2 regions of the Hydrogenophaga sp. YM1 genome follow, and region 2 is predicted to be linked to the other one. Evidence: riboswitches for the same ligand, from Rfam matches in the RefSeq annotation. Region 2 holds a riboswitch; the other holds the start of a gene.
The links. Region 2 has a riboswitch for glycine ahead of JNX00_RS18915 (PBP1A family penicillin-binding protein). Riboswitches for the same ligand answer to the same signal wherever they lie in the genome.
Positions count from the first base shown of each region.

Region 1: another riboswitch for glycine. It lies ahead of gcvT (glycine cleavage system aminomethyltransferase GcvT); the one in region 2 lies ahead of JNX00_RS18915 (PBP1A family penicillin-binding protein).

Region 1 is NZ_CP070223.1:1,781,939-1,786,618, forward strand. It holds gene gcvP (aminomethyl-transferring glycine dehydrogenase) at 1-154, opposite strand, end outside; gene gcvH (glycine cleavage system protein GcvH) at 181-558, opposite strand; gene gcvT (glycine cleavage system aminomethyltransferase GcvT) at 578-1,711, opposite strand; glycine riboswitch at 1,769-1,872, opposite strand; glycine riboswitch at 1,885-1,981, opposite strand; gene JNX00_RS08525 (hypothetical protein) at 2,051-2,557, opposite strand; gene JNX00_RS08530 (electron transfer flavoprotein-ubiquinone oxidoreductase) at 2,691-4,376, opposite strand; gene JNX00_RS08535 (SDR family oxidoreductase) at 4,511-4,680, shown strand, end outside.
Region 2 is NZ_CP070223.1:4,024,003-4,028,682, forward strand. It holds gene JNX00_RS18915 (PBP1A family penicillin-binding protein) at 1-1,686, opposite strand, end outside; glycine riboswitch at 1,743-1,838, opposite strand; tRNA gene JNX00_RS18920 (tRNA-Met) at 2,043-2,119, opposite strand; gene rplQ (50S ribosomal protein L17) at 2,137-2,532, opposite strand; gene rpoA (DNA-directed RNA polymerase subunit alpha) at 2,617-3,600, opposite strand; gene rpsD (30S ribosomal protein S4) at 3,703-4,326, opposite strand; gene rpsK (30S ribosomal protein S11) at 4,497-4,680, opposite strand, start outside.

The DNA of each region.
Region 1 (4,680 bases), 2.2 Mb from region 2:
GCGGCACGATGCTGTCGATCAGCGCGCGGCGCGAGGCCTCGCCGATGACCGAGAGCATGTGGCGCTCGCCGGCTTCGTCGATGCCGATGTGGCGCGCGACGAATTCGCTGACGTTTTCGAGTTCACCCAGGGGCTTGACGGAGGGCATGAGCATGGCGGGCCTCGGTGGCGGGGGAAAGGTCAGGCGTTGTCCTTGACGAACTTCTGGTAGGCCGGCTCGTCCATGAGCGGATCGAACTGGCCCATGTCCTTGATCAGGACCTTGAAGAACCAGCCCTTGCCCAGGGGGTCGCTGTTGGCCAGCGAGGGGTCGGCGCGCAGGGCTTCGTTGACCTCGGTCACCTCGCCGTCCAGCGGCATGTAGACGTCGGCCGCGGCCTTCACCGACTCGACCACGCCGGCGACCTCGCCCTTGGCGTAGCTGCGGCCCACCTCGGGCAGCTCGACGAAGACCACGTCGCCCAGCGCGTCCTGCGCGTGCAGGGTGATGCCGACGACGGCGGCTTCGTGGTCCTCGAGCTGGATCCACTCGTGGTCGGGGGTGTACTTGACGGTCATGGTTGTGCTCCTGCGGCGATCAGCCGCGGTGGTAACGGTTGGGAACGAAAGGCAGGGAGGCCACCTGCATGGGCACGGCCTTGCCGCGCACCAGCGCGTTCAGGCGCGTGCCCACGGCCGCGAAGGCCGGCGGCACGTAGCCCATGGCGATGGGCTGGTTGATGCTGGGGCCGAGCAGGCCGCTGGTGACTTCACCGAGGCGCTCGCCGGCCTCGCTCTGCAGTTCGGTGTGCTCGCGCACCGGCACCCGCTCCTGCGCGAGCAGGCCCACGCGCACACGCGACAGGGGCGCGCTGCCGTCGAGCTGCGCGAGCACGCGCTCGGCGCCGGGGAAGCCCCCCGCGCGCGCGCCGCCTGTGCGGCGCACCTTCTGCATGGCCCAGTTGAGCGCGGCCTCCACGGGCGTGGTGGTGGTGTCGATGTCGTTGCCGTAGAGGCACAGGCCGGCTTCCAGGCGCAGCGAGTTGCGCGCGCCCAGGCCGACGGGTTTCACCTCGGGCTGCGCGAGCAGGGCACGCGCGAAGGCCTCGGTGTCGGCCGCGGCCAGCGAGATCTCGAAGCCGTCCTCGCCGGTGTAGCCGCTGCGCGTGGCGAACAGGGGCTTGCCCTGCCAGCTGAAGGCGCCGCCGGTCATGAAGACCAGCTTCTCCACGCCGGGCACCAGGCGCTGCAGGGCCGTCACGGCCCGCGGGCCCTGCAGCGCGAGCAGGCCGCGGTCGAACTGCGGCTCCACGGTGCAGCGCGCGCCGATGCGCTCGACGATGTGCTGGAGGTCGCCGTGCTTGCAGGCGCCGTTGACGATGACGAAGAGGTCGTCGCCCCGGTTCACGAACATCAGGTCGTCGATGACAGTGCCCTCGTCGCTGAGCAGCAGGCCGTAGCGCTGCTTGCCGGGCGCTAGGCCGATCACGTCCACCGGCATCAGGCTTTCGAAGGCGGCGGCGGCGTCGGGGCCGATGAGCCGCAGCTGGCCCATGTGCGAGACGTCGAACAGGCCGGCGGCTTCGCGCGTGTGCAGGTGCTCGGCCATGAGGCCCGCCGGGTACTGCACCGGCATGCTGTAGCCCGCGAAGGGCACCAGGCGCGCGCCCAGTTCGAGGTGCAGCGCGTGCAGCGGAGTCTTGAGGAGGTCGGTGGGAGCGTCGGCGGACACGGCGGGTTCTCTGGCGGGGGCAGGCCCCTCGCGGGGCGGGACACGGGTTCATCCGTGCGCTGCCCCACTGTCCGCTTTACCTGAGAGATTCACGCGGGCGATGCCACGCTTGCTCCTTCGGTGGACCCCATCGGGTGGGGCCTCTCTCCAGGGGGGATCGCCCGCCGGGTGGCGGGCGTTTGCCAGTCCTTTTGCCTGAGCGTTCGGGGCCTGGTCCGGCCCCTGCGCCTTCGGCGGTTCCCCGGGGGAACGCTCTCCTGACAATGCGGCGGATTCTAGCCGGGAACCCGGCGCGCACGGACAACGCCGCCCGGCGTCCTCAGGGGCGCGAGGGCGCGCTCAGGCGTCCTGCGGGGCGGTCTCGGGCAGCACCTTGGCCAGGCGCTCACTGATCGAGGCGGCGCGCTCGGCGCCCGCGACACGCTCGATCTCGGTGAGCATGTCCTGGCCCACGGCCAACATGCTCGCGGCGTCGCGCGCCTCGCGCAGCGCCTGGCGGAAGCGGTCGGCCAGGGCGCGGTCGCGCGCGGCGAACATGCGGTCGGACAGATCGAACAGGAACATGCGCGCGCTGGCCAGCGAGCGCGGCCCGCTGAAGGTGTCCACCGAGCCGCGCGGTGGCGGCGGCACCGGGCGCGCGGGCGGCGCGGCCGGGGCTTCGTCGATCAGGTAGCCGTCGGCCAGCAGCGCCTCCACCATGGCGCGGCCTTCGCCGTGGAAGAGGGCGTTGAGCGAATCGGTGGACTTGCGGCCATCGGCCACCAGCAGGATGGCGCGCTCGCGCTGGCCCAGCGAGCGATGGCCCGGGAGCAATTCGGTGCGGCCTTTGTCGGTCTTGATGAGCATGGGCGGTGCGCAGGCGGCGGTGGACGCCGCACTCTGGGCGGGGCACATGACGCTCGCGTGTCACGCGGGCGTGAAAAAGCCGCCCGGGGGCGGCTTCGTGGCGATCGCGTGAGGGACGTCACACGTCCCCGCCTCACATGCCCGCGTAGTTGGGCCCGCCGCCGCCTTCGGGCGTCACCCATACGATGTTCTGCGTCGGGTCCTTGATGTCGCAGGTCTTGCAGTGCACGCAGTTCTGCGCGTTGATCTGCAGGCGGTCCTCGCCCGCATCGGTCTTCACGAACTCGTACACGCCGGCCGGGCAATAGCGGCTTTCCGGGCCCGCGTACTTCGCCAGGTTCACCTGCACCGGCACCGTGCTGTTCTTCAGCGTCAGGTGCGCGGGCTGGTTCTCCTCGTGGTTGGTGTTGGAGACGAAGACGCTGGAGAGGCGGTCGAAGCTGAGCACGCCGTCCGGCTTGGGGTAGGCGATCTTGGGCATCTGGTCCGCGGGCCTGAGGTACTCGTGGTCGGGCTTGTCGCGGTGCAGGGTCCAGGGCGGCGCGCTCACGCCGATCTTGGGCAGGAACCACTGCTCGATGCCCGTCATCAGCTTGCCGATGGTCGGGCCCTTCTTGAACCAGGCCTTGAAGTTGCGGGTCTGCCAGAGCTCCTCGTGCAGCCAGCTCTTCTCGAAGGCCGCGGGGTAGGCCGAGAGCTCGTCGCTCGAACGGCCGGCCGTCACGGCCTCGAAGGCCGCCTCGGCACAGAGCATGCCGCTCTTGATGGCCGCGTGGCTGCCCTTGATGCGCGCGGCGTTCAGGTAGCCGGCGTCGCAGCCCACCAGCGCGCCGCCGGGGAACACCGTCTTGGGCATGGCCTGCGGCGTGCCGTTGTTGATGGCGCGCGCGCCGTAGCCCAGGCGCTTGCCGCCTTCGATGTGCGCCTTGATCGCCGGGTGCGTCTTCCAGCGCTGCATCTCCTCGAAGGGCGAGAGCCAGGGGTTGCTGTAGTCCAGCCCGATGACGAAGCCCAGCGTGACCTTGTTGTCCTCCAGGTGGTAGAGGAAGCCGCCGCCGAAGGTGTCGTCCGTCATGGGCCAGCCGGCGGTGTGCACCACCAGGCCGGGCTTGGCCTTGTCGGCCGGAACCTCCCACAGCTCTTTGACGCCGATGGCCCAGCTCGACGGGTCCTTGCCCTTGTCGAGGTCGAACCTGGCGATGAGCTGCTTGCCCAGGTGGCCGCGCGCGCCCTCGGCGAACACGGTGTACTTGGCGTGCAGCTCCATGCCGAGCTGAAAGGCTTCGGTGGGCTCGCCGTCCTTGCCGATGCCCTGGTTGCCCGTGGCCACGCCCTTGACGGAACCGTCGTCGTTGTAGAGCACCTCGGCGGCGGTGAAGCCGGGGAAGATCTCCACGCCCAGGGCCTCGGCCTGCTCGGCCAGCCACTTCACCACGTTGCCCAGGCTGATGACGTAGCAACCCTCGTTGTGGAAGTTGCGCGGCATCAGGAAATCGGGCGTGCGGCTCGACCCCGTCTCGCTGAGCATGAGCAGGTCGTCGCCCGTGACGGGCTGGTTCAGCGGCGCGCCGCGCGCTTTCCAGTCGGGGAACAGCTCGTTGATGGCGCGCGGGTCCATCACCGCGCCCGAGAGGATGTGCGCGCCGGGTTCGGAGCCCTTCTCCAGCACGCAGACGCTGACCTCCTTGCCTTGCTCGGCGGCCAGCTGCTTCAGTCGGATGGCGGTGGACAGGCCGGCCGGGCCGGCGCCGACCACGACCACGTCGTACTCCATGGCTTCGCGGGGACCGAACTGGGCCAGGATCTGATCATGCGTCATGGGGGGTCTCGCTCATAATGTTTGGCAACCTCCGGCCACCCTCCTTTGCGAAGGGCTCGTGTCCCGGAGCGGACCGCATTTTATGCGGCGACCGCACAAAATCGAACGACCGTTCACATTTGGGGAGACTGAGCATGGCCTACACCCTCGACCTGTCGGGCCGCGTGGCCCTGGTCACCGGCGCGTCCAGCGGGCTGGGCGCGCAGTTCGCCAAAACCCTGGCCCAGGCCGGCGCCGCCGTGGTGCTGGCCAGCCGCCGCACCGACCGCCTCATGAACCTGCGCGCGCACATCGAGGCCAGCGG
Region 2 (4,680 bases):
GACCGCGCCGGCGCCCAGGGCCAGCGGCAGGGTCGCCGGGTTGTGTTGCGGATCGAAACCGAAGCGCGCCGCGAAATCGCGCACGTGCGCCGCGCCCGCCGCCTCCATGAGGTTCACCGTGGCCACGTTGCGGGAACGCGCCAGCGCGTCGCGGGCGGTCAGGAAGCCGTCGTAGCGGTCGCCGTAGTTGCGGGGGGCCCAGGCGCGGCGCCCCGGGGCAGCCGGCGTCACCACGCGCTGGCGGTCTTCCACCAGCGTGCCGGGGAAGTAGCCGCGCTCCAGCGCCGCGGAGTAGACAAATGGCTTGAAGGTGGAGCCGGGTTGGCGCAGGGCCTGCATGGCGTGGTCGTACTGGCCCAGGCGCGGGTCGAAGCCACCGGCCAGGGCCAGGATGTGGCCGGTGTCCATGTCGATGGAGACCAGGGCGCCCTCCATCCGCGGCAACTGGGCCAGGCGCCAGGCTTGCGCCCCATCGCGCCGCACGCGGATCACCGAACCCGCCTCGATGCGCGGACCCCGCCCGGCGCGATGCGCGAGCGCGATGGCGCTGCCGTCGCGCAGGTGGGCCTGCAGGCCCGCGGACGACACCCCGCGCACCAGGGCCGCCTGCAGCTCGCCGCTGTCGGGGTACGGGGCCAGCGCGCGCCTCAGCCCCGGCCCGTCGAAGCGCCAGGGCGGGGGCAGCCGGGCTTCCGGTCCGGCGTAGCCGTGCCGCTGCTGGGCGCGCAGCAAACCGCCGCGCAGCGCGCGCATGGCCTCGCGCTGCAGGTCCGCGTCGATGCTGAGGACCACGTCCAGGCCGCGCGTGTACGCCTCGTCTCCGAAACGCTCCACCACCCGCTGGCGGGCCTGCTCCACGGCATGCCCCACGTACAGTCCACCCAAGCGTTCGGGTGACCGCAGGACCAGGGGCTCGGCCAGGGCCTGGTCGTGCGCGGGCTGGTCGATCCAGCCCAGCGCCAGCAGGCGCGACAGGATGTGGCGCTGCCGCACGACCGCGCGCTCGCGGTTGACCACGGGGTTGTAGGCCGACGGTGCCTTGGGCAGGCCGGCCAGCATCGCGGCCTCGGCCAGCGTGAGCTCATGCAGCGCCTTGTCGAAGTACACCGAGGCGGCGGCGGCAAAGCCATAGGCGCGCTCGCCCAGGTAGACCTGGTTCATGTACAGCTCGAGCAGCGTGTCTTTGTCGTGGTGCAACTCGAGCTTGTAGGCCAGCAAGACCTCCATGATCTTGCGGCGGTAGGTCTTCTCGGGGCTAAGAAAGAACATGCGGGCCACTTGCATGGTGATGGTGCTGCCGCCCTGCGCGCGCCCGCCGGCGAACAGGTTGCTCCAGGCGGCGCGCGCCAGCCCGGAGAAGTCCACGCCGCGGTGCGCGTAGAAGCCCGCGTCCTCGATGGCCAGCAGCGCCTCGCGCATGCGCTTGGGAATCTGCTCGATCGCCACGAGCTCGCGGCGCTCCTCACCGTACTCGGCCAACAGGCGGCCGTCCCTGGCGTGGATGCGCAGCGGCAGCTTGGGCTGGTAGTCGGTCAGCGCCGCCACGCTCGGCAGCTCCAGCCACAGGCGGTGAAGCGCGTAGGCCCCGCCCAGCGAGAGGCCGGCGAGCAGGCCCAGGATGAGAGCGATGGCAAAGCGCGTCGACGCGACCCGGGACGTGGGGTTGTGCGGGATGGGGGAAGGCACCAGGACTCCAATAGGTGGTCGCAGGCGTTCGCGTCGCATCGACACGAACCTGCTGCGCCTCTCCCTCTGTCCTTGAACCTGAGAGTTTCAGCCGCTGACGCGGCTTGCCCCTTCGGTGGGCCGTGCGAAGGCCACTCTCCAGTCGGCGAAATAGGTGGCTGCGGTCCTGGTGCCTGAGCGATGATGGGAGTTTGCGCCTTCGGCGGGGGCCCGAGGCCCCGCTCTCCCGCAGTGCGGCGATTATGGCATCCGGGCCTTCGCCTGCCGACGCCGCGCGCGGCGGACACTCGCGGCGCCACAAAGAAAAAAGGCCCTCGATTTGAGGGCCTTCTTCACCAGCTGGCACTGGGTTTGTTTGGTTGCGGAGGCAAGATTTGAACTTGCGACCTTTGGGTTATGAGCCCAACGAGCTACCAGGCTGCTCCACTCCGCGTCAAGCCAAAAATTATATCACGCTTTGTCGGCTTCACCGGCGTCGGCGGCCGGTTCGGCGCGGTCCACCAGCTCCACCAGGGCCATGGGCGCGTTGTCGCCCACGCGGAAACCCATCTTCAGGATGCGGGTGTAGCCACCGGGACGGGCCTTGAAGCGCGGACCGAGTTCGTCAAAGAGCTTGACCACCACATCGCGGTCGCGCAGGCGGTTGAAGGCGAGGCGGCGGTTCGCCACCGTCGGCTCCTTGGCCAGGGTGATCATGGGTTCGACGACCCGGCGCAGTTCCTTGGCCTTGGGCAGCGTGGTCTTGATGGCCTCGTGCGTGAGCAGCGAGTTCATCATGTTGCGCAGCATCGCCAGGCGGTGCTCGCTGGTGCGGTTGAGTTTGCGAAGTCCGTGTCCGTGACGCATGGTGTTTCCTTTCCGTCTTTTGCCGCCGGCCGTATCAGGTACCGGCGGTTCGTCATGGCCTGGCCCGAAGGCTCAGGGTTGAGATCAGTGCTTGTCGAGGCCGGCGGGCGGCCAGTTCTCGAGCTTCATGCCCAGCGTGAGACCACGCGAGGCCAACACTTCCTTGATTTCGTTGAGCGACTTGCGGCCCAGGTTCGGGGTCTTGAGCAGCTCGTTCTCGGTGCGCTGAATCAGGTCACCGATGTAATAGATGTTCTCGGCCTTCAGGCAGTTCGCCGAACGCACGGTGAGTTCGAGCTCGTCCACGGGACGCAGCAGGATCGGATCGAACTGCTGCGAGCTGCGCTGTTGCGGGGCCTCGGTGAAGAGGTCGGCGCCTTCCAGCTGGGCGAACACGGCGAGCTGTTCAACGAGGATCTTGGCCGAGGCGCGCACGGCCTCTTCGGGGCCAATGGAGCCGTTGGTCTCGATCTCGAGCACGAGCTTGTCGAGGTCGGTGCGCTGCTCGACGCGGGCGCTTTCCACCGTGTAGCTCACGCGCTTGACCGGCGAGAAGGAGGCGTCGAGGACGATGCGGCCGATCGAGCGGGCGGCTTCGTCGCCGCGGCGCAGGGTGCCGGGCACGTAGCCGCGGCCCTTCTCGACCTTGATCTGCATGTCCAGTTTGGCACCGGCCGACAGCGTGGCGATGACGTGGTCGGGGTTGACGATCTCGACGTCGTGCGGGGTCTGGATGTCGGCGGCCGTCACGACCCCTTCACCGTCCTTGCGCAGACTCAGGGTCACCTCGTCGCGGTTGTGGAGCTTGAACACCACGCCCTTGAGGTTGAGCAGCAGGTTGACCACGTCTTCCTGAACGCCGTCGATGGACGAGTATTCGTGCACCACGCCAGCGATGGTCACTTCGGTGGGGGCATGGCCCACCATGGACGACAGCAGCACGCGGCGCAGGGCGTTGCCCAGGGTGTGCCCGTAGCCACGTTCGAAGGGCTCCAGCGTGACCTTGGCGCGATTGGCCGAGAGTTGCTCGACGTTGATGGACTTGGGCTTGAGCAGGTTGTTCAGCATTCAGACTTCCTTCAGTTCCCTCGGCTCGTTACACCGATAAGGCAGACGGAGCATGGAATGGCCCGGCGACGCAGCGGATGCCGCGCCCGGCCGGGGACGGGATTAACGCGAATACAGTTCGACGATGAGCGACTCGTTGATGTCCGAGCCGAATTCATCGCGGTCAGGGGTCTTCTTGAAGACGCCTTCGACCTTGTCGACCGACACTTCGACCCAGCCGGGGAAGCCGATCTGCTTGGCCAGTTCCAGCGCCTCGATCACGCGGGCCTGCTTCTTGGACTTCTCGCGCACAGCGACCACGTCACCGGCCTTGACCAGGAAGGACGGGATGTTGACCGACTGGCCGTTCACCGTGATGGCCTTGTGCGACACGATCTGGCGCGCTTCGGCGCGGGTGGAGGCGAAGCCCATGCGGAACACGACGTTGTCCAGGCGCGACTCGAGCAGGAACAGCAGGTTGGCGCCGGTGTTGCCGCGGCGGCGGTCGGCCTCGGCGAAGTAGCGGCGGAACTGGCGCTCGAGCACGCCGTAGGTGCGCTTGACCTTCTGCTTCTCACGCAGCTGCACGCCAAAGTCGGAGGTGCGCTGGCCCGAGGTGCGGCCGTGCTGGCCGGGCTTGGAGTCGAACTTGGCCTTGTCGCTGATCGAGCGGCGCGCGCTCTTGAGCAGCAGGTCGCTGGCTTCGCGACGGGACAGTTTGGCCTTGGGGCCGAGGTAACGTGCCACGTTGGTTTCCTTTTGTCGTCTGCCGCAACCCACAGGGACTGTGATTGCGGGAGCCATCCCGCGATGGCGGGGGCGGTGGGCTTAGCAAAAATGCCACCGCAGCATGACTACGGTGGCGCTCGGAGAACCTGGCATTCTAGCGCGAAGCCAAACGCCAGGTAAAGACGGGCTCAGATGCGGCGGCGCTTCTGGGGGCGGCAGCCGTTGTGGGGCACGGGCGTCACGTCGGAAATCGAGGTGATGCGGATGCCCAGGGCACCCAGCGCACGCACCGACGACTCGCGACCCGGGCCGGGACCCTTGATCTCGACGTCGAGGTTCTTGATGCCCTGTTCCATCGCGGCGCGGCCGGCC